Linked DNA regions of Lactiplantibacillus plantarum. The protein of the gene in region 1 interacts with the protein of each later gene in a pairwise test. Links are inferred from orthologs where the notes say so. Each region holds a gene or a part of one and is shown in the gene's direction. Other genes may lie near its edges. The genes, in order: lpdA and pcrA.

What was found.
Region 2: the proteins of lpdA (region 1) and pcrA interact in binary tests that used the Escherichia coli proteins (3 or more experiments, as listed by UniProt). The link is inferred for Lactiplantibacillus plantarum from one-to-one orthologs.

The regions. Positions count from the first base shown.
Region 1 is NZ_CP039121.1:1,980,390-1,991,752, reverse strand. What follows is about bases 4,333-7,245. They hold lpdA (dihydrolipoyl dehydrogenase), read left to right. Parts: upstream 4,333-5,039; coding sequence 5,040-6,452; downstream 6,453-7,245. Other genes in these bases: E5260_RS09195 (Rossmann-fold NAD(P)-binding domain-containing protein), read left to right, coding at 6,855-7,245; E5260_RS09205 (2-oxo acid dehydrogenase subunit E2), read left to right, coding at 4,333-5,032. Outside these bases: E5260_RS09225 (hypothetical protein), read left to right, coding at 186-692; def (peptide deformylase), read right to left, coding at 722-1,282; pdhA (pyruvate dehydrogenase (acetyl-transferring) E1 component subunit alpha), read left to right, coding at 1,567-2,679; E5260_RS09210 (alpha-ketoacid dehydrogenase subunit beta), read left to right, coding at 2,681-3,658; more of E5260_RS09205, read left to right, coding at 3,716-4,332; more of E5260_RS09195, read left to right, coding at 7,246-7,787; E5260_RS09190 (UPF0223 family protein), read left to right, coding at 7,780-8,067; E5260_RS09185 (inositol monophosphatase family protein), read left to right, coding at 8,078-8,851; translational GTPase TypA, read left to right, coding at 9,041-10,879; E5260_RS09175 (Firmicu-CTERM sorting domain-containing protein), read left to right, coding at 11,146-11,363. UniProt on the Escherichia coli protein: Lipoamide dehydrogenase is a component of the glycine cleavage system as well as of the alpha-ketoacid dehydrogenase complexes.
Region 2 is NZ_CP039121.1:2,271,025-2,282,450, reverse strand. Bases 3,177-6,152 are described here. They hold pcrA (DNA helicase PcrA), read left to right. Parts: upstream 3,177-3,518; coding sequence 3,519-5,786; downstream 5,787-6,152. Other genes in these bases: ligA (NAD-dependent DNA ligase LigA), read left to right, coding at 5,803-6,152. Outside these bases: E5260_RS10790 (glycoside hydrolase family 73 protein), read left to right, coding at 1-587; E5260_RS10785 (xanthine phosphoribosyltransferase), read left to right, coding at 638-1,225; E5260_RS10780 (DUF2179 domain-containing protein), read left to right, coding at 1,248-1,796; E5260_RS10775 (5-(carboxyamino)imidazole ribonucleotide synthase), read left to right, coding at 1,909-3,078; more of ligA, read left to right, coding at 6,153-7,842; E5260_RS10760 (CamS family sex pheromone protein), read left to right, coding at 7,839-9,014; Asp-tRNA(Asn)/Glu-tRNA(Gln) amidotransferase subunit GatC, read left to right, coding at 9,055-9,375; Asp-tRNA(Asn)/Glu-tRNA(Gln) amidotransferase subunit GatA, read left to right, coding at 9,375-10,838; Asp-tRNA(Asn)/Glu-tRNA(Gln) amidotransferase subunit GatB, read left to right, coding at 10,838-11,426. UniProt on the Escherichia coli protein: A helicase with DNA-dependent ATPase activity. Unwinds DNA duplexes with 3'-5' polarity. Translocates on single-stranded DNA with 3'-5' polarity. Initiates unwinding more efficiently from a nicked substrate than double-stranded DNA.

The DNA.
Region 1 (11,363 bases):
AACACAACAATTATCTTACATTTTAGCATAATTTGAGATGGGTGTATACAATGTTAACTTTCTTCAAAAATAGAGCGGTTAAAAGAATTTTTTTTGATGAAACATGCTATGCTAAACATAAGTAATAAAATGAAAAATTCCTAAAATTGTGAATCATTATACAAAAAAAGAATTGAGGGTTGAGCATGCAGAGTTGGTTAACAATCATTGGTGGGGTACTAATGGCAATCGTCGTTTATGAATTGCTGCGACGGCAAGTGCTGAAGCGTGCGGCGTTGAAGATTCGGCGGGCTGGCCAACGAACGGTTGATAGTGCGATGGTAGCAGCATTCAAAGTGCTCGCAAATGCGATGACGATTCAAGAGGTTGCGGGGGCGATTCATTCGGTGCCCGTCGCAGACGTCTGGGGGCGTGGTGTGATGGCCTTTGAGTACGTGCTAGATGCACCAGGCATGGTCACGGCCGATTTGCCAGAAGTTCGGCGATTATTCAATAACGAATTGCAAGCGTACGCAATTCACAATCAGGTGGTTGCTTTCCGGGAAGCTGGACCAGCGTTACGAGTGACTGATGCGTGGCTGCGCAGCGGACAGCTCCACTTAGATATTGCCTATTTGATGAATGAGGCCACTTTAGAGTATTTGGAAGATTTGCGTCGGTTGAATTCGAGTGCACCAAAAAAGCAGTCCTGAACATTTCAGGACTGCTTTTTTAAATGACTTTAAGAAATTAGAACTAAATCATCATCAGCGGCAAATGGATTGTCGCCATTGATATGGTCGTAGAATAAAATACCATGAAGATGATCAATTTCATGTTGACAAACAATGGCCGGATAATTCTTGAGACGAATCTTTTTCTCTTCACCAGCCATATTATAGTAGCGTAACGTAATCCGATCGTGTCGAATAACGTAGCCAGCAATATCACGGTCGACGGATAAACAACCTTCACCTTCAGTTAAGGCGCCGGGTTGGACGGAGTGACTGATGATCACGGGATTGATAATGACGTCTTTAAAGACCGGTTCATCATCTTCATTTTCACTCGGAACAAGGACAGCAGCCATCTGTTCCGAAACGTCGACTTGCGGTGCAGCTAAACCAACACCGGCACGCAGTCCGTATTTTTTAGCCAATTCGGGATTCTGGCTGTTTTCTAAGTATTCCATCATGTCATTGGCCAACTTCTGATCAGCTTCACTCAACGGAAATTTAACTTGCTTTGCTTCCGCGCGTAACGTGTGATTACCTTCGCGGATAATGTCGCGCATTTTAATCAATTCCAATTACCTCCAAAATTAAGATCGCGCAGTTTACACTTAATATCTAGTTTATCATAAGCCTACGCCAAAAAGTAGCGCCCGTTATGAAAAAGATGAAAACAGAATTAAGCACAAATTAAATAGTTCACAATCATTTGGACAGAAAAAGCCGGCTTTTCGCTCTTTGGAAGGGCTTGCAAAAGATGAAACGCAATGGTAAATTAGACTTGTAATTATGAAAACGATTACGAACGCGGTGCGATGCACAACGTTTGTACGTTCATGAAAGGGATGTGTCATTTATGGACAACGAAAAACCAATTGTTGATTTTGGTGCGATCCGCGATGCACTTGGGAAAGACTTTGAGCCCGTGCAAGTATTGGATGGTCAAGATAAAGTAATTAAACCAGAAATTGTCTCTAAATATTCAAACGAACAACTCGTTGAATTCTTTAAATTAATGTTATGGGAACGGACGTTACATCAACGTTCTAACGCTTTGACACGGCAAGGACGCTTAGGATTCTATGCGCCGACTGAGGGCCAAGAAGCCAGTGAGATGGGGAGTAACGCCGCGATGAAGAAAACCGACGTTTTAATGCCTGCTTATCGTGATATTCCACAATTGATTCAACACGGACTACCTGTTTACAAAGCGTTCCTGTGGTCTCGTGGTCATGTCTTGGGTAACGAATATCCAGAAGACTTCCATGCAATGCCACCACAGATTATTATCGGCGCTCAATACGTACAAGCTGCCGGTGTGGCTTTAGGGATTAAAAAGAACGGTACCGAAGACAAAGTTGCCTACACTTATACTGGTGATGGTGGGACTTCGCAAGGTGACTTCTATGAAGGTATGAACTTTGCCGGAGCCTTCGAAGCACCGGCCGTCTTCATTGTTCAAAACAATGGTTATGCCATTTCAGTACCACGGCGCAAGCAAACAGCTGCGAAGACGTTGGCTCAAAAAGCAGTTGCTGCCGGTATTCCAAGTGTTCAGGTCGATGGGATGGACTTCCTAGCTGTTTATGAAGTAACAAAGGCCGCCCGGGAATACGCTGCTGCTGGCAACGGTCCTGTCATGATTGAAACGCTGACATACCGGTTTGGCCCGCATACGAATGCTGGGGATGATCCTAAGCGTTACCGGACTAAGGACGAAGAACAACCTTGGTTCGATAATGATCCATTGATTCGTTACCGTAAGTACTTGACTGATCAAGGTGTTTGGTCAGAAGATCAAGAAAACGAATACGTTGAACAAGTTAAAGAAGATATCAAGGCTGCTGTTAAACAAGCAGATGAAGCACCAAAGCAAAAAATGACCGAATTCTTGGGGAATGTTTTTGAGGAACAACCACAAAACATTCAACAACAAATTACGGAATTCCAAGCAAAGGAGTCGAAGTAACATGTCAAAGAAAACGTATATTCAAGCGATCACCGATGCACTTCGATTAGAACTCGGGTCAGACGAAAAGACCTTAGTTTTTGGTGAAGATGTTGGTAAAAACGGTGGGGTCTTCCGGGCAACTGATGGCCTGCAAGCCGAATTTGGTGAAGATCGTGTTTTTGACACTCCTTTAGCAGAATCCGGTATTGGCGGTTTATCAATTGGGCTGGCATTGGAAGGTTTCCGGCCAATCCCTGAAATTCAATTCCTTGGATTCATTTTTGAAACTTTGGATTCAATTGCTGGTCAAATGTCACGGGAACGTTTCCGGACAGGTGGCACTCGGCATATGCCGATTACCATTCGATCACCATATGGTGGTGGAACGCATACACCAGAAATGCACGCGGACTCATTAGAAGGCTATTTAGCTCAAATTCCTGGTTTGCGGGTCGTGACGCCATCTAATCCTTACGATGCCAAGGGGCTATTAATTTCTTCTATTCGGAATAACGATCCAGTTTTCTTCCTTGAAAACTTGAAGTTATACCGGTCAATGAAGGCGGATATTCCGGATGAAGCTTATACCGTTCCGTTAGATAAAGCAAACGTGGTTCGTGAAGGTACTGATATTTCCTTGATTGCTTACAGTGCACAAGTTAACCAGTCACTGAAGGTTGCGGAAAAGCTCGAAAAAGAAGGAATCTCCGTTGAAGTTGTTGACTTACGGACCTTGTCACCTTTAGATGAAGAAACAATTCTCAAGTCTGTTCAAAAGACTGGTCGGGCCGTTGCGATTCAAGAAGCACAACGACAGGCTGGGATTGCTGCGAACGTTGCTTCACTGATTGCTGAAAAAGGTGCGCTTTATCTCAGTGCCCCAGTTGGCCGGGTGTACGCACCAGATACGGTCTACCCATTCGGATTAGCAGAAGACGATTGGTTACCAGCTGAAGATGAAATTGAGGCAAAAACCCGCGAAATCTTGAACTATTAATCAAGACGCGGCATCGAAAAACAGTCACCTGAGACTGTCATGAAAGGAAGTTATCCAATGGCTTACGAGTTTAAATTACCAGAGCTTGGTGAAGGTCTTGAAGAAGGCGAAATTGCATCATGGCTCGTAAAACCTGGTGATGAAGTCAAAGAAGACGATTCTCTAGTTGAAATTCAAAATGATAAATCGGTGGAAGAATTACCATCGCCAGTAAGTGGTAAAGTTATTGATATTTTAGTTCCAGAAGGTGAAACGGCTAAAATTGGTGATGTGATCGTCACGATTGACGATGGTTCTGGCGACGCTGCGCCAGCGGCTAAGGCTGAAACACCAGCGGCTACTAAGACGGAAGCCCCGGCAAGTGAAGCAGCTGAAACTCCCGCTGCAACATCAGCACAACCGACTGGAACCCCGGCTGCGGGCAATCCTAATAAACGGGTCTTGGCAATGCCATCAGTGCGCCAGTACGCACGTGATAAGGACATTGACATCACGTTAGTTACGCCAACTGGTGCCCATGGTCAGATCACAAAGCAAGATATTGACAATTACACGGGTGCGCCAGCGGCAACGGGTGCTAAACCGGCAGCTACGCCAGCGACAACGGCTCCGGCTGCAAGTGAAGCACCAGCACCAACACCAGTTAAACCATATGTTTCTGACACACCTGAATTAGAGACGCGTGAAAAGATGACGCCAATTCGGAAGGCAATCTCTAAGGCTATGGTGAACAGTAAACACACCGCGCCACATGTTACTTTATTTGATGAAGTTGAAGTGAGTGCGTTGATGGCACACCGGAAGAAGTACAAGCAAGTTGCTTTGGATCGCGACATCCATCTTACCTTCTTACCATACTTCGTGAAAGCTTTGGTTGCGGTTTTACAACAATTCCCAGAATTGAACGCGTCGATCGATGATGCAAACAAGGAAATTGTTTACAAACACTACTTCAATATTGGGGTAGCTACCGATACTGACCGTGGATTGTTAGTGCCAAATATTAAGCACGCTGAAGGTAAGGGCTTGTTTGCAATTGCCAAAGAAATTACTGACAATACGCAAAAAGCTTACGATGGCAAGTTAAAGGCCAGTGAAATGAGTGGTGGGTCTATTACTATTAGTAATATTGGCTCAATTGGTGGCGGCTGGTTTACCCCAGTTATCAACCAACCGGAAGTTGCCATTTTAGGTGTTGGGCGTATCGGTAAGGAACCTTACGTCAATGACGATGGTGAAATCGTTGTTGGTAAGATGCAGAAGTTGTCCTTGAGTTTTGATCACCGTCTGATTGATGGTGCAACAGCACAACGGGCAATGAACTTATTGAAGCAATTGTTACATGATCCAGAATTACTTTTGATGGAAGGATGAGGTCAGAATGGTTGTAGGAGATTTTGCTGAAGAACGCGATACAATGATCATCGGCGCGGGCCCTGGGGGTTACGTCGCTGCGATTCGGGCCGCGGAACTCGGCCAAAAAGTCACCGTGGTGGAAAAGGAATATATCGGTGGTGTCTGCCTTAACGTTGGTTGTATTCCATCAAAAGCTTTGATCAGTGCTGGTCATCGGCTACAAGAAGCCAAGGACAGTAAGATCTTTGGTATTAAAAATATTCAGGATCCGGTGTTGGATTTTAAAGTGACCCAGGACTGGAAAGACCATCAAGTTGTTGATCGGTTGACTGGTGGCGTTGAAATGCTGCTCAAGAAGCATAAGGTGGAAGTGGTCCGTGGGGAAGCCTATATGCATGATAATCATACCTTACGGGTGATGAATGGTGACCATACTGGTCAGACTTATAAATTCAAACATTTGATCATCGCAACTGGTTCACGGCCAGTTGAAATTCCGGGCTTCAAGTTCAGTGGTCGGGTCGTTGACTCGACGGGTGGCTTGAATTTGCCCGAAGTGCCTAAAGAATTAGTGGTTATCGGTGGTGGGTACATTGGTTCTGAGTTGGCTGGTGCCTATGCCAACCTCGGTGCTCACGTGACGATTCTTGAAGGGACACCGCAAATCTTACCTAACTTCGAAAAAGATATGGTCAAGCTTGTCTTGAACAGCTTTAAGAAGAAGGGGGTTGATGTCATTACTAATGCGATGGCTAAAAACTCCGAACAAGATGATAGTGGCGTTACGGTTACCTACGCTGTCGACGGGAAAGAAACTGAGATTCATGCTGACTATGTTATGGTCACGGTTGGTCGGCGGCCTAATACTGACGACATGGGCTTGGAATACACTGACGTCAAGTTAACGAAGCGCGGCTTGATCGAAGTTGATGAACAGGGGCGGACGGCCGCTGAGGATATTTTCGCAATCGGAGATATTGTCGCCGGTGCTGCGCTGGCACACAAAGCTTTTGCTGAAGCCAAAGTTGCTGCTGGTGCAATCAGTGGCAAGAAGACGGCGAACGACTACGTTTCAATTCCGGCAGTTTGCTTTACTGATCCAGAATTGGCAACAGTTGGCATGACGAAGGCTGAAGCTGAAGAAGCCGGCTTGCAGGTGAAGACGTCGAAGTTTCCATTTGCTGGTAATGGTCGTGCAATCTCGTTGAACGCCATGGACGGCTTCTTCCGTCTTGTCAGTACGAAGGACGAAGGCACCATTGTCGGCGCCCAAATTGCCGGACCAGGTGCCAGTGATTTGATTTCTGAATTAAGCGTTGCGGTCAATGGTGGGATGAATGTCGAAGACCTTGCTTTGACGATTCATCCACACCCGACCCTAGGTGAAGTAGTTCAAGAAGCGGCGGATGAAGCGATGGGTTACCCAACGCACATCTAAAGCGGATGATGGCTTAATAAAAGTTTGAGGCGTGAGTCTCAAACTTTTATTTTACATAGGATGTTGCAGCCAGTATGGATTACCGAAGTACCAGTCAAGATAGTCACGTAAAAACGTAACTTAACGCGCTGTCAGGCGCAATGAAGGTCAGTCTTGTTAATCATTACTCAGCTGATCCGTAAGTGACGCCTTTGAACCTGATGCGGATGTTGTTATTCAAATTGCTAACTTTTTAGCATGTAGTGGTCTATATTAATAACATATCAAAATGTGTTTGCTTCGGGGGGAAGTGGACCAATTGGTTACGCAAAAATGTTACAAAAGAGTAAGCTTTTTATTAACATTTACTTGAATTCATTGACAGCTCAGGTACAATTATTATCGAAGGTTGGAGGGATTGAAATGATTAATACAGTAATTATTCGGGGATTATTCGAGTTCGTACAACAATTAATATTAGTCGCAATTGCCAAAGATTTGCCAGTGAAATTAGTGGTCGCAACGGGTGCTGAAGAAGCGCCGCGCTACCAAGCACTGGTAACAGCGAGTTTAACTTGTCGTCAGTTTACACTAGTGGCGCAAGCTAAGCCGGATTATTCGCAAGCAGATAGCTTGATTATTGGAAATTTAGTGCCATTGGCAAGCGACCGTGATGCCAGTGGTGATTTAAAGGCGACTTTGCCGCTATTTCGCGCGTTTGTGAATGATGCGATGGGCGCTGGTTTTAACGGAAAAATTATTTTGGCTGGTAGCAATGATGCGGTTTTAAGTGTCTTAGCTGCGCGTTTCAGTGGCATTGATCATTCTAAAGTGGTCGGATTGGGTACTTTGCCGCAGAGTCGTTTATTGGAGCAACTACTACGTCAGCAATTAAGTGTCGGCCCGGCGGATGTCCGCGCATTCGTAGTGGGAACTGCGGCGACACACCTGATCTCATGGAGTCGTTCATATATTGGGCCGGCGCCCGTGATGACTTATTTGGCTAACCAGGATATTAGTTTTGGGATGGACGAAATGAGTGCAGCGACGGAGCAGATCGACGACCCCACGATTGTTACTAATCAGACCTTGAGTGTGTTAGCATTAGTACAAGTGCTCAATGCGTTTTACGCCCAGACACCGTTTATCGGTACCGTCACAAATATCCAAACACCAGTCGATGACGACCAGCTGGTTGGATTATCATCACCGGTACTGATTAGTGCTAACGGAATCAAACGAATGGCGGATATGGTGCTATCTGATGAAGAGCAGAAAGAATACGCTGAGATTGCGAGCCAGGTTCAAGAGGAACTTGACCGGGTCACGGCGGGGGAGTTGGATGAAGATGTCTAAACACAATGATAATTACCAATATCCACTGGATGAGACGTGGACCACGGCCGAGATCATTAAGGTTACGACCTTTTATCAAGCCATCGAGGCCGCTAATGAAGGAACAATCGCTACAGCAGACTTGTTGGCAGCCTATCGTGATTTTAAGACGGTCGTTCCGGCTAAGTCGGAAGAAAAACGACTGGCTCGTGATTATGAGGCTGCTTCAGGTTATCGGATTTATCAAACAATGCGCGCAGCTCAGGAAACTAACAAGCAGCGATTTCAATACCGAGACTAGGTGACTTAACGTGCAAACGAATGTGGTGAAACAGTTAAATCAGAAAATGCAAGTCGTGATGCAAACTGCGAGAGCGCAAGTGTTGGCGAAGATGGGCACCCACTTGACGGTTGCGGAGAAGACGAGTCGGCGTGATTTGGTCACTAACGTGGATCATAGCAATGAAGATTTTTTGGTGCGTCAGATTCGAGCCTTGGATCCAGTTGCGAAGATTTTAGCTGAGGAAGGAACCGGCGACCAAGTTACTGATATGAATGGTCACGTCTGGATCGTTGACCCAATCGACGGTACCATGAATTTTGTGCATCAGCGTAATCATTTTGCGATGATGGTGGGCTTGTATGTTGACGGTAAACCAACACTGGGATATATCTTTGATGTCATGGCGAATAAATTATATGCTGGTGGTCCTGAAGTCGGCGTCACGCTTAACGGTGAATTGCTGGCTGCACCCGCGGATGTTGATCTGAGTGCGGGGCTGTTTGGTGCGAGTGCGCCGTTACTAATTCAAGACCGCTTCAATATGCAGACGATTATTGCCAAATCACTGGGACCACGGATTATGGGTAGTGCTGGTATTCAAATTAGCCAGGTCTTAGCGGGCGAACTGGTCGGCTACCTGTCATACTTGCGACCATGGGATTTTGCGGCTGGTCGCGTTCTCGCGGAAAGCCTTGGCTTGGTTGTGTCTAGAGTTGACGGCAACCCGGTTAATATGTTATCATCGGGTGCTGTACTGATAGCGACAAAGCGCGCACAACGCTCAATTTTGGCAATCGTCTAGTAAGTAGTGGGACTGTGACCCATATGTCACAGTTTTTTTATGTCAATGGATGAAAGCCGCTGAAAACGTCGTTATGAAGGTTTCAAGTTGAAGCTATGACTTGATAGTAACGGCGGATTGTATTAATATATGTAAGATTTCTGCTGTCGAAGATAGTCAGAATTTTGAAGGATGAAAGGAAGATCAATTTTGAAATTTAGAGATGATATCCGCAACATTGCCATTATTGCCCACGTTGACCACGGTAAAACGACGTTGGTTAACGAAATGCTTAAACAATCGGATACCCTTGACGAACATGTCCAGATTGACGATCGGGCGATGGACACTAATGCCATTGAAAAGGAACGCGGTATCACGATCCTTTCGAAAAACACGGCCGTACGTTACGGCGACAAACAAATTAACATTCTAGATACACCAGGACATGCTGACTTCGGTGGTGAAGTTGAACGAATCATGCGCATGGTTGACGGGGTATTACTCGTTGTTGATGCGTTTGAAGGAACGATGCCTCAAACTCGGTTTGTTTTGAAAAAAGCTTTGGAACAACACCTAACACCAATCGTTGTTATTAACAAAATCGACCGCCCCGGTGCACGTCCTGAAGAGGTCGTTGACGAAGTGTTAGACCTCTTCATCGAATTAGGTGCTGACGAATCACAATTAGACTTCCCAGTGGTCTATGTTTCAGCTTTAAATGGGACTTCTAGTTATGAATCAGATCCTGCTAAGCAGGAACATACGATGCAACCAATCTTCGATACGATCATCAAGACGATCCCATCACCAATTGACAACTCTGACGAACCTTTACAATTCCAAGTGGCCTTATTAGACTACAACGATTATGTTGGTCGGGTTGGTATCGGTCGGGTCTTCCGTGGTACGATCAAGGTTGGTGACAGTGTTTCTGTCATGAAACTCGATGGTAGTAAGAAAAATTTCCGCGTAACTAAGTTGTTTGGGTTCTTTGGTCTTCAACGTTTGGAAATCAATGAAGCCCACGCCGGTGACTTAGTTGCTGTTTCTGGGATGGAAGATATCAACGTTGGTGAAACGGTTGCTGATTCAGCTAATCCTGAAGCTTTGCCAATCTTACGGATTGACGAACCAACTTTACAAATGACTTTCGGTACGAACTCCTCACCATTTGCGGGTAAGGAAGGTAAGTTCGTAACTGCCCGTCAACTTGAAATGCGGTTGAAGGCTGAACTTGAAACCGATGTTTCACTTCGGGTTGATGATACTGACGAACCTGGTTCATGGGTCGTTTCTGGTCGTGGGGAATTGCATTTGTCAATCTTAATCGAAACGTTACGGCGTGAAGGTTATGAACTACAAGCATCTCGTCCAGAAGTTATCTATCGCGAAATTGATGGTAAGCGTTGCGAACCATTTGAATCTGTTCAAATCGATACGCCAGACGAATATACTGGTTCAATTATTGATACCTTATCAAAGCGTAAGGCTGAAATGAAGAACATGGAAAGTACTGGTAATAACCAAACCCGGTTGACTTTCTTAGCACCTTCACGAGGCTTGATCGGTTATTCAACTGAATTCCTTTCATTGACACGTGGTTACGGAATCATGAACCATACTTTCTCTGAATACCTCCCAGTTATTCCTAACTGGAACCCAGGCCGCCGTAACGGTGCTTTGGTTTCAATCAACCAGGGTAAGACCACGACATACGCCACAATGGGAATCGAAGACCGGGGAACGATTTTTGTTGATCCAGGTACCGAAGTATATGAAGGCATGATCGTGGGCCAAAATAGCCGCGAAAATGACATTTCAGTTAACATTACTAAGGGTAAGAACATGACCAACGTGCGTTCTTCTAACAAGGATTTGACGGCGACAATCAAGACACCAACGCATTTGACATTGGAAGAATCGCTTGAATTCTTGAATAGTGATGAATTCTGTGAAATTACGCCAGATCATGTTCGCTTGCGGAAACGCATTTTGAACACGAACTCCCGTGAAAAAGAAGCTAAAAAGCGTAAAATGAACAAGTAAGTTGATTGCTTGGAAGCACGTCCTTAATAGGGCGTGCTTTTTTGGTACTGGCATGCCTAAGGCTGTATCCGCCAAAGCGGTTTGAAGAGGAGTCGTTTAATCACCAACTCAAATATTGTCCCATTAATGGTTATTGGGTTCATTTAGATGGAAATAATGATTGATAAATTGTTATCCAGAGTATAGTATTAGTTTATAGGGTAAAAAGAGTCTAATGGTCTTCGTTACCCGTTGAAATGGTATTGAACTTGGGAGGTGTGATCATCGTGAAAAAAATTAATAAGTTGATGATCTTAGGCATGCTCGTTTTTGGGGTAACGGGGGCAACAATGATCAATCCTGAAATGACGACCGCAGCGCATGCTAGCGCCAACATCACCATTGATGGCAAGATGAACGACTGGAAAGATGCGACGTTAACGGAGGGCTATAATGGTTACACGGCACTCACGAGTGCTGGCCAGTATGTCAATGTTTACGTCAA
Region 2 (11,426 bases), 290 kb from region 1 along the record:
TATTTGTGAAGAAGGGCCGCCTTCAGTGGGTCAATATCTTATTAGTGTTGGCGGCGATGGTGGGGATGGTTTGGTATATTCAGCATAATTGGGCGGTTAAGTCGCGGGTTACGGCGACAACACCTACAACAACGCATGCGGCATTTATTAAAAAGCTAGTACCAGCTGCGCAACAGCTTGATCAGCAATACCACGTGCTGGCTAGTATCACGCTAAGTCAGGCGATTTTGGAATCGGATTGGGGACAAAGTACCAATGCGACAGAGAATAATAATTTATTTGGGGTTAAGTCCACGTCGGGACGGCTCATGACGACGCAGGAATATTATGACGGGGCCTATCATACGGTCAAACGGCGCTTCGCCGTTTATGATAGCTGGCACGCTTCGCTGGTCGATCATGCCAAGAAATTGGCGTACGGAACGACTTGGGATTCTCAGCACTACGCTGCGGTGATTAAGGCAACTGATTATCAGACAGCTGCGCAAGCATTGCAGACGGCTGGATATGCGACTGATCCAAGTTATGCACAAAAATTAATTAATATTATTCAAAAATATGACTTACAACGGTATGATAGAAAGTAATGAAATTAATAGCAGTATTTCAATGTCGCTTATAATTCTAGGAGGGTACTATGCGAGAACTTGAAGAACGCATTTTGAAAGATGGCCGGGTACTTCCCGGTGAAGTATTGAAAGTGGACGGCTTTTTGAATCACCAAGTTGATCCCGACCTGATGTTTGCCATGGGAACGGAATTTGCCCACTTGTTTCAAGATGCGGGTGTAACGAAAATCTTGACGGTTGAATCATCAGGAATTGCGCCGGCAGTCATGGCGGGGTTAGCAATGCACGTGCCCGTTGTGTTCGCACGTAAGCACAAATCAGTCACGTTAATTGATGATTTATATACAGCCGAAGTTTATTCTTACACGAAGAAGACGTCTAACCACATCTCGATTGCCAAGAAGTTCTTACAGGCGGATGACCAAGTCTTGTTAATTGACGACTTTTTGGCCAATGGTCAGGCGGTTCAAGGGATGTTTGAAATCTGTGATAAAGCGCACGTAAAAATTGCGGGTGTCGGTATTGTGATTGAAAAAGTCTTCCAAACGGGTCATCAACTGATTGCTGATCGGGGTGTCCGTTTAGAATCACTAGCACAGATTACGTCATTTGATGGTGACCGGGTGCACTTTGCATCGGAGGACACCCAGGCTTAAGTTAAGAAAGCGGGGGATTGTGATGCAAATTGACATGGGGATGCTAGTCCTTATTTTCATCATCAACTTTGCTTACATTACGTTAAATACCGTACGTTTTTTGCTTGTAATGCGGGGTTATCGGTATTTTGCAGCTTTTGCAAGTGTCATTGAGATTACGATTTATGTGCTAGGATTATCATTGGTCTTAAATCGTCTCAATAATCCGATCAATTTAGTCGTATACGCGTTAGGTTACGGTGTCGGGGTGTATGTTGGGATGGTAATTGAAGATCGATTAGCGTTAGGGTATACAATGATTTCAGTCATTTTACCTGATCCCAAGTCGTCGTTACCGGGAGTACTCCGTGAAAATGGTTTTGGGGTCACACAACACGCTGCTTATGGTCTAGAAGGTGAGCGGCTAGAACTAGAAATTTTGGCCCCACGGAAGAACGAACGGCGGCTGTATGGCCTGATTAAAGACGCGGCGCCCAATGCGTTTGTGATCGCGTATGAACCACGCTACATCTCCGGTGGCTTTTGGCTCAAGCGAGTTAAGCGACGCAATGCTCGCCGAAAAAAGCAGTGATAAACTTGCAACTGTGCGTGTCAGCAAGTATGATTGTTACAGGATAATGAGCGTTAAAATAATTCAATAATCAGATTATAATTATTTAAAGCATAGGAAAGTAGGGACTGAAGTGGACAACTCGATTTTAAACCCAGGTGGTACGCTTGGCATTATTGGAAGTAGTACTAATGGTGTTGGATTAGTAATTGCCGCGCGTAATGCTGGCATCAATGTCGGGGTATACGGCGATAACGAAAATACTGAGACCATGGAACTGGCAGATTTTCGCGTTGTCGGGGCCCTCAATGATCAACAACAGTTACAGAACTTCGCAGAACGTTGTGATATGGTGACTTACGAGTCGGAAACCATTGATGCGTCGGTCATTAATTTTTTGGCGGCCCATACCCGGGTTCCACAAGGCGCCGATGCGCTTGAGATTACACAGGACCGCTCTTTGGAACGGGCGTTTTTCAGCCAACTTAACTTGAATGTAGCACCGTCAGCGACAATTGTCAGTTTGGATGATGTCTATCAATCGATCGGGTCAATTGGATATCCTAGTATTTTGAAGCCGATTCAAAAGGGCTTGGGTCAAAATCGGCAACTGGTCATTAAGACGCAGACGGATATTGTCAAGGCGGCTGATCTGTTGGATTGGGGCACATACTTGTTAGAGTCATTGATTCCATATGATAAGGAACTCTCCGTTTTTGGCGCTAAGAGTGGTGATACGACAGCTTTCTTCCCAACCGTTGAAAACCGGTATCGTAATCATGAGCTAGTTGCCTCGATTGTGCCAGCTCAAATTGATTCAGCTGTGAATGACGAAATGCTGCGGATCACAAAGGAAATTAGTGATAACTTGAGTTATACGGGTGTCTTTGAAGTTGCCTTCTTCTTAACGAAGAGTGGTAATTTATACGTGAAGCGGATTGTCCCTGCGATGCATCAGGCGGGTTATGTCTTCGAACGTGCTACGAATATTAGTATGGCAGAACAACACTTGCGAGCAATTGCGGGACTGCCGTTAATGCCAGTCAAGCAGTTGATGCCCGTGGTTGCTGCTTACTTTACACCGGCTCAGGAGAGTGGCATTCGCACGCAGTGGCAGATTAAGACGAACTGGTTCTTTAATTTCTATCACCGAACGTTGTTACAAGCGCACCGGGCACCAGTCGCTGGCCACGTGCTAGTCGAAGCACCAAGTGTTAAAGAAGCACTCGAACAGATCGAAGACACAAGTATTTGGCAGTTTGGGCAAACGACGCCGGCTGATAATGAACCTGAAGCTGAGTAGTGTATGATCAGAACCTAGTTTTACGGATTATTACGGTTAAACTAATCGTACTGTTCGCACCGGGTGACCAGCTATTATGGGTAACCGTCGTGAATAAATAAAGTTCGAAATCCAATTCATTTTGTGAATTGGATTTTTTTAGCGGTTGGGGAGAAGCCAGCCAAATGGCGAGATACGGTTATCTGAGGGGGAATCGTTGAGATTGGCGTGGCGGGTATTTTGGTTAGAAATTGAGGGAGTCTCAAAATTACTTAAAGTTACGCAATATTGCCGTCAATTCGTTTCCCGTGAATAGTAGAAGTTGTAAAATTAACATAGGTGTCACTGACAATGGAAAAACCGCGATTTTTGTATGAGATGCTGACCTTAAAGTACAGCAATCACGGCCAAAATTTGCTATAATGTTTGGTGACTGATTTTTAGAAAGGGTGGCGAACAGCGTGTCGAAAGAAAGCCTATTGGCAGGAATGAATGACAAGCAGCAAGAAGCCGTTTTAGACACAGAAGGACCGCTACTAATTATGGCCGGTGCGGGCTCGGGGAAGACCCGTGTATTGACGCACCGGGTAGCTTATTTAATTGAAGAGCAAGGGGTCAACCCCTGGAATGTTTTAGCGATTACGTTTACGAACAAGGCCGCACGCGAAATGCGTGAACGGGTTGGTAAGCTGTTAGGTGAATCGGCGCAGGAGGTCTGGGTCTCAACGTTCCATGCCCTGTGTGTCCGAATTTTACGACGTGACATTGAACAAATCGGGTATAACCGAGCGTTCACAATCGCCGGCACTAGCGAGCAACGGACCTTAGTCAAACGAATCTTGACGGAACAAAATATCGATTCGAAAAAATTTGATCCACGGTCAATCTTATCCGCAATTTCAAATGCGAAAAATGACTTACAAACGCCGGAGATGTATAAAGAATCGGCTGCCAGTCCCTTTGAGAGTGTCGTGGCAGACGTTTATTTGCAATACCAACGTGAATTAGCGGCTGATCAAGCCGTTGACTTTGATGATCTGATCATGCTGACGATTCAATTATTCAAGCAGAATCCAGAAACGCTGGCGTGGTACCAAAACAAATTCCATTATATTCACGTGGATGAATATCAAGATACTAATAACGCACAGTATACGTTAGTCAACTTGTTAGCTGACAAATATAAAAATTTGTGTGTAGTTGGGGATGCGGATCAATCCATCTATGGTTGGCGGGGTGCCAACATGGAAAATATTCTCGATTTCGAAAAGGATTATCCGCAAGCTGACACGGTGATGTTGGAGCAAAACTATCGTTCGACAAAGACAATTTTGTCGGCGGCTAATGCAGTTATTAACAATAATTCAACGCGGCGGCCGAAGAAATTATGGACTGAGAATGAACCGGGTGACAAGATTTCTTATTATCGTGGTCAGAGTGAAAGTGATGAAACTCACTTTGTCATTGCCAAGATTCAAGAAAGCATGCAGCAGGACAAAATGGACTACGGCGATTTTGCGATCCTTTATCGGACGAACGCACAATCCCGGGTAATGGAAGAGTCACTCGTTAAGGCGAACATCCCCTATACAATGGTCGGTGGTAATAAGTTCTATGACCGTAAAGAAATTCGGGACGTCTTATCCTACTTGACTTTGGCAGTGAACGATCAAGATTCAATGAACTTTGAACGGGTCGTTAATGAACCTAAGCGCGGCATTGGTCAAACGAGTGTTGAAAAATTGCGGTTGTTCGCGGATGAAGCGGGTTATTCCATGTTGGAAGCAGCTAGCAATGTTGATATGGCTAATGGCATTTCAGCACGAGCGAAGGGTGCTTTAGCGAAGTTTGCAGCGACGATGAATGAATTGCGCGCTATGCGGGAATACTTATCCGTGACGGATTTAACACAAGAGATTCTTGACCGCACGGGTTACATGAAGGCGTTGAAAGATGCTAAGGCAACGAAATCGTTAGAGGCACAAGCCCGTATCGAAAACATTGAAGAATTCTTGTCTGTCACCAAACAATTCGATGATAGTTATCAACCTGAAGATGAAGATAGTGACAAATTCGTGGACTTCTTAGCGGATTTAGCACTGGTTTCGGATGTGGATAACGTTGAGGAAGAACCCCAAGCCGTGACGCTGATGACGTTACATGCAGCGAAGGGGCTAGAATTTCCGGTTGTTTTCTTGATTGGGATGGAAGAAGGTATCTTCCCACTGTCCCGGGCAATGATGGATGAAGACGAGCTGGAAGAAGAACGGCGGTTAGCATACGTTGGGATTACGCGGGCTGAGAAGAAGCTGTACTTGACCAATGCATACTCACGGATGCTTTACGGTCGGCGGCAGAATAATCCGGCTTCCCGTTTCGTTGAAGAAATCGAACCAGAATTACTCAAAAATGAAAATACGTTGGATGGTGCAAGTAGCACTGGTCCTAAAGTTCCATTTGGTGCGGATCGTGAACGGCGTGCTTTTACACCTTCATATAAAAAGAATCCAGTGGGGACGCGGGCCACGGTCAAGAAGGCTAGTGGCACGGGTGCTGACAAGAATAGTTGGTCGATCGGTGATAAAGTCAAGCATCGTAAGTGGGGAACCGGAACGGTCGTGAAGGTCTCCGGTGCTGGTGAAGATGCTGAACTAGACATTGCTTTCAAATCTGAAGGAATCAAGCGGTTATTAGCCGCATTTGCACCGATCCAAAAAGTACAGGACTAGTTAGGAGGACTGGCTGATGGCGGACAAACCCAACACAATGACGGTTGAGCAGGCGGCTGATGAAGCGGCTGCTTTACGGCAAACGTTAAATGAATGGCGTCGGCAGTACTATGACGAAGATGCGCCGAACGTTGAAGATAGTGTGTATGATCAAAAGTATGAACGGTTGGTCGAACTCGAACAAACTTTTCCACAGCTCGTTACACCGGATTCACCGACGCAATTAGTTGGTGGAACGGTTAAAGCAGGCTTTGATAAAGTGACCCATGAGATTCCGATGTTGTCATTGGGCGACGTCTTTTCACAAGCTGAGTTACAAGAGTTTGTTGATCGCTTGGAACAAAACGTTGGTCATCCAGTCGATTATAATTGTGAGTTGAAAATTGATGGTTTAGCGCTGTCGTTACGTTACGAAGATGGGGTGCTCGTTCAAGGGTCCACGCGGGGTAACGGTACGGTTGGCGAAGATATTACGGCTAATATTAAGACAATCAAGTCGATTCCACAACGGTTGACCCGACCACTGACGATCGATGTACGTGGGGAATGTTATATGCCTAAGGCAGCGTTTGCTGCCTTGAATGAACGCCGAGAAGCAGCGGGAGAACCAGTCTTTGCGAATCCACGCAATGCTGCGGCCGGTACGTTACGGCAGCTAGATTCACGAGTCGTGGCGGAACGACAGCTCAGCACGTTTATGTATAACATTGCCGACTACGAACCGTTAACCGCCCGTACGCAGAGTGACATGTTAACGGAGTTCGCAGATCTTGGTTTTGCCATCAATCCTGACTTTAAGGTGGCCCATTCGATGGCCGATGTCTTTAGTTACATTGACCATTATCAAAATGAACGGCCAGAATTAGCATATGGCATTGATGGCATCGTGATCAAAGCTAACCCGTTACCGCTGCAACGCTCACTAGGAGCGACAGTCAAGGTGCCACGATGGGCGATTGCCTTTAAGTTTCCACCTGATGAGCAGCCGACCCTTTTAAAGGATGTTGAATGGACCGTTGGCCGTACAGGAGTCGTTACGCCAACTGCGGTTATGGAACCCGTTCAACTAGCTGGGACGACGGTTGCGCGGGCTTCGTTACACAATCCCGATTACGTGGCGGCCAAAGATGTCCGCATCGGTGATACGGTCTTGCTACACAAGGCTGGCGATATTATTCCGGAAATTTCATCGGTTGATTTAGCCAAACGACCCAAGGATGCGCAACCATTAGTTATTCCAACCACGTGTCCGTCTTGTGGGGCGCCGCTGGTTCATTTGGAAGACGAAGTGGCTTTACGGTGTATTAACCCGAAATGTCCAGCACAAGTCCAAGAAGGGCTGGTTCATTTTGCCTCTCGCAATGCCATGAATATCGATGGCTTGGGACCACGAATCATTGCGCAACTCTATGCAAATCGGCTGGTTAGTGACGTTGCTGGTTTGTACCGATTAACTAAGGCACAACTGTTAACATTAGATAAAATAAAAGATAAATCTGCTGAAAAGCTCTTGACAGCAATTGACCGTAGCCGTGATAATTCACTTGAACGGTTATTGTTCGGTCTTGGTATTCGGCACGTTGGTGCTAAAGTGGCGCGGTTAATCGCGCAGCATTTTGGGACGATTGAGGCGTTGATGGCAGCTAGCCAAGAAGAGATTGCGGCGATCGATTCGATGGGCGATGTGATTGCGAACGCAGTGGTTCAATATTTTGAGAGCGACGAAGTTCATACACTCATCCGCGAATTGCAAGCAGTCAACGTGAATACCACTTATCAAGGCCCTAGTGCCACCGTGGCAGAAGATAGTAACAGTTGGTTTGCAGGCAAGCGGGTCGTGTTAACTGGTAAGCTGGAAAGCTTTACGAGGCCAGATGCGACTCAATGGCTACAAGCTCACGGCGCCACGGTTACGGGAAGCGTCTCTAAAAAGACGGATCTCGTGATTGCAGGTAGCGATGCCGGAAGCAAGTTGCAAAAAGCACAGCAGCTGGACATTACTGTATGGGATGAAGCCCGGTTCAGCGAAACAATGAGGGAGGATGCACAAGCGTGAATGTTAAACGCATACGCACGATTGGCTTAGTGGCAGTAGCTGCCATTGTTCTAGCCGCCTGCGGTAATTTAAAGAATTCGTCCTTTGGGTCGACTAGTAGTAGCACCACAACGACCGGAACGAAAACAACGACCACCACTGGAACTGCTGATAGTGAGTTCTATCAAGGCGTCATCAAAAATGGCCGTTATCGGACGAGTAAGTCGCGAGGCGTGGTCGTTTCGCAAAATGATAACGTCATGAATTTGAAGAGCTTCGAAAGTGGCTTATTGGACGTGTCTAAAAAGGTCTTTCCAACGAGTAAGTATGTCTTTCAAGAAGGGCAGTATTTGAGCTCATCGACAGTTGAAAATTGGCTCGGACGGAAATCAAGCAGCAATTCGGAGGGCTTGAACCCAGAGAATAACGGTAAGAAGGATCCGAATACTCGGAATCCGATTTACTTACAACAGCTTGAAGAACAAGATTATATGGTTCAAAATGGTAGTAAGTTATCGCTTGGCGGGGTCACGATTGGCTTGGGAATGAACTCGGTCGATTATTATACTAAGGTCGAATATGGGGCAACATACGAAACGGACATCTCAACGACTGAGTTAACGGCGCAAGGTAAGAAGATGGCGAATACTGTCTTACAACGGTTGCGGCAACGCTCAGCTTTGAAGAATGTGCCGATTGTCTTGGCACTCTATAAGCAGTCTTCGAATGATAGTTTAGTTGGGGGCGACATGATTGCCTACGCGGTCTCTAAGAACGGCTCCACTTCGATCTCAAACTGGACGTCGTTGAATTGGAAGAATTATGTCTTCCCAGCGACCTCTGAGTCAAAGAACTCAGGTGCGAATAGTAATGATGAGTCGGACTTTAGTCAGTTTAAGTCCCACGTGCAGAATTTCTTCCCGAACTTGTCTGGCGTAACGGCGAATGCTCATTACAAGGACAAATCGTTGAGTAAATTAAGTGTCAACATCACGACTAAGTTCTACAGCGAAACGGAAATCATCAGTTTCACGCAGTACTTAGCAACGGCTGCTAAACGGTACTTGCCATCTGGTGTACCGGTTGAAATTACGGTTAAGAGTGCCAATGGTGACATTCAAAGCTTCTTAGCCAGAACGGCGAAGGGTAGTTCGTATTACACCCATGTCTTTAGTGACCAGGGCGACGATTAAACAATAATATTGAGTAAGATTTGAGAAAGAAGGAAATCTGATGGCTGAAGAACGAATTAATGCCGAACAAGTGCAACACGTGGCGAGCTTAGCCAAATTGGAGTTTACACCAGACCAATTAGCGATGTTCACACCGCAACTAGAAAAAATTATCGGCATGTTCGAAGAATTAAGCACAGTTGATACCACGGGTGTACCCGTTACGTCACGGATGAGTGATCATACGAATACGCTACGTGAAGACGTGGCAGTTAAGAGTGATGAAGCACTCCGGGAAGCATTGCTGAAGAATGCCCCAGAAACGGCCAATGGCTTGATCAAAGTGCCAGCAATTATTGATGAAAGTGGGGACGGTGAATAATGACTTATTTCGACCAAGATCTAACTAGTCTACACGCTGACTTGGTAGCCAAGAAGATCAGTGCCACGGAACTAGCGAAGGCCACTTTTGCGAATATGAATCAGGTTGACCCTAAGCTAGGGGCGTTCTTGAATTTAAATGAAGAACAGGCCTTACAACAGGCGGCTGCTTTGGATCAGAATGGCATCGACGCGAACAACTTTTTTGCTGGGATTCCGATGGCAGTCAAGGATAATATTGTGACGAAGGGCCTAACGACGACGGCGGCTTCTAAAATGTTGGAAAACTTCGTGCCGGTCTATAATGCCACGGTGGTTGACAAACTATTAGCAAGCAACGCGTTGATCGTTGGTAAGACCAACATGGATGAATTTGCCATGGGAGGGTCAACTGAAACGTCGGCGTTCCATGTCACTCGTAATCCTTGGGACATCAGCCGGGTGCCCGGTGGGTCTTCAGGTGGCTCAGCTGTCGCAGTGGCTTCTGGACAAGTGCCAGTTGCATTCGGTTCTGATACGGGTGGTTCGATTCGGCAACCATCATCATTTAACGGAATTGTCGGTATGAAACCAACGTACGGTCGGGTCTCACGCTGGGGGCTGATTGCCTTTGGATCTTCATTAGATCAAATTGGCCCAATGACACGGACAGTCAAGGATAACGCGGCCGCTTTGAATATGATTGCAGGTAACGATGTGCATGATACCACGTCATCCAAACAAACTGTACCAGACTTTACGGCTGGTTTGACGGGTGATATCAAGGGTATGAAGATTGGGTTACCAAAAGAATACATGGGCGACGGGATCGATCCTAAAGTTCGTGAAGTCATTCAACAAGCAGTCAAGCAGTTTGAAGACTTAGGTGCTACGGTTGAAGAAGTCTCCTTACCAAACAGTCGCTACGGTGTGGCTGCTTATTACATCATTGCGTCTTCAGAAGCTTCTTCAAACTTACAACGGTTTGACGGGATTCGTTATGGTTTCCGGGCTGACGATGTTAAGAATTTGGAAGATGTCTATGTCCGTAGTCGTTCCGAGGGCTTCGGTGATGAAGTTAAGCGCCGGATTATGTTAGGGACCTTCTCCTTGTCAGCTGGTTATTACGATGCGTACTTCCACAAAGCTGGTCAAGTTCGGACGATGATTATCAATGACTTTAATAAGGTCTTTGAAGATTACGATTTGATTATGGGACCAGTTGCACCAACACCGGCCTTTAAGTTGGGTGACGAATTATCTGATCCAATTACGATGTATATGAACGATGTCTTGACGATTCCAGTCAACTTGGCTGGGTTACCAGGAATGTCAGTACCAGCTGGGTTTGCAGACGGGTTACCAGTTGGCTTGCAATTAATTGGTAAGGCGTTTGATGAAAGCACAATGTATCGAGCGGGCTATGCCTTTGAACAAGCAACGCAAGTTTACAAGCAAACCCCGAAAGTCGGAGGTGCTAACTAATGAATTTTGTAACCACGATTGGTTTGGAAGTCCACGTTGAATTAAAAACGAACTCAAAAATATTTAGTCCTTCACCCGTGCAATTTGGTTCCGAACCAAATGCCAACACGAACGTGATCGACTGGGGGTATCCGGGGGTATTGCCAACGCCTAACAAGGGCGTGGTCGAAGCTGGGATTAAAGCAGCAACGGCTTTACATGCTGAAATCGAACATCACACGTACTTTGACCGGAAGAACTATTTTTACCCGGATAACCCGAAGGCCTACCAAATTACGCAACATGAAAAACCAATTGCGCATGATGGTTGGATTGAAATCGAAGTTGATGGTAAAAAGAAAAAAATCGGTATCGAAGAGATGCATATTGAAGAAGATGCCGGGAAAAACACCCATGAAAACGACTATTCCTATGTCGATTTGAACCGGCAAGGGACGCCGCTAATTGAAATTGTTTCTAAGCCTGACATTGCCTCCCCAGAAGAAGCTTATGCTTACTGTGAAGCGTTGCGGCAACGGATCCAATTTACGGGCGTTTCGGACGTTAAGATGGAAGAAGGTTCAATGCGGGTCGATGTTAACATTTCAA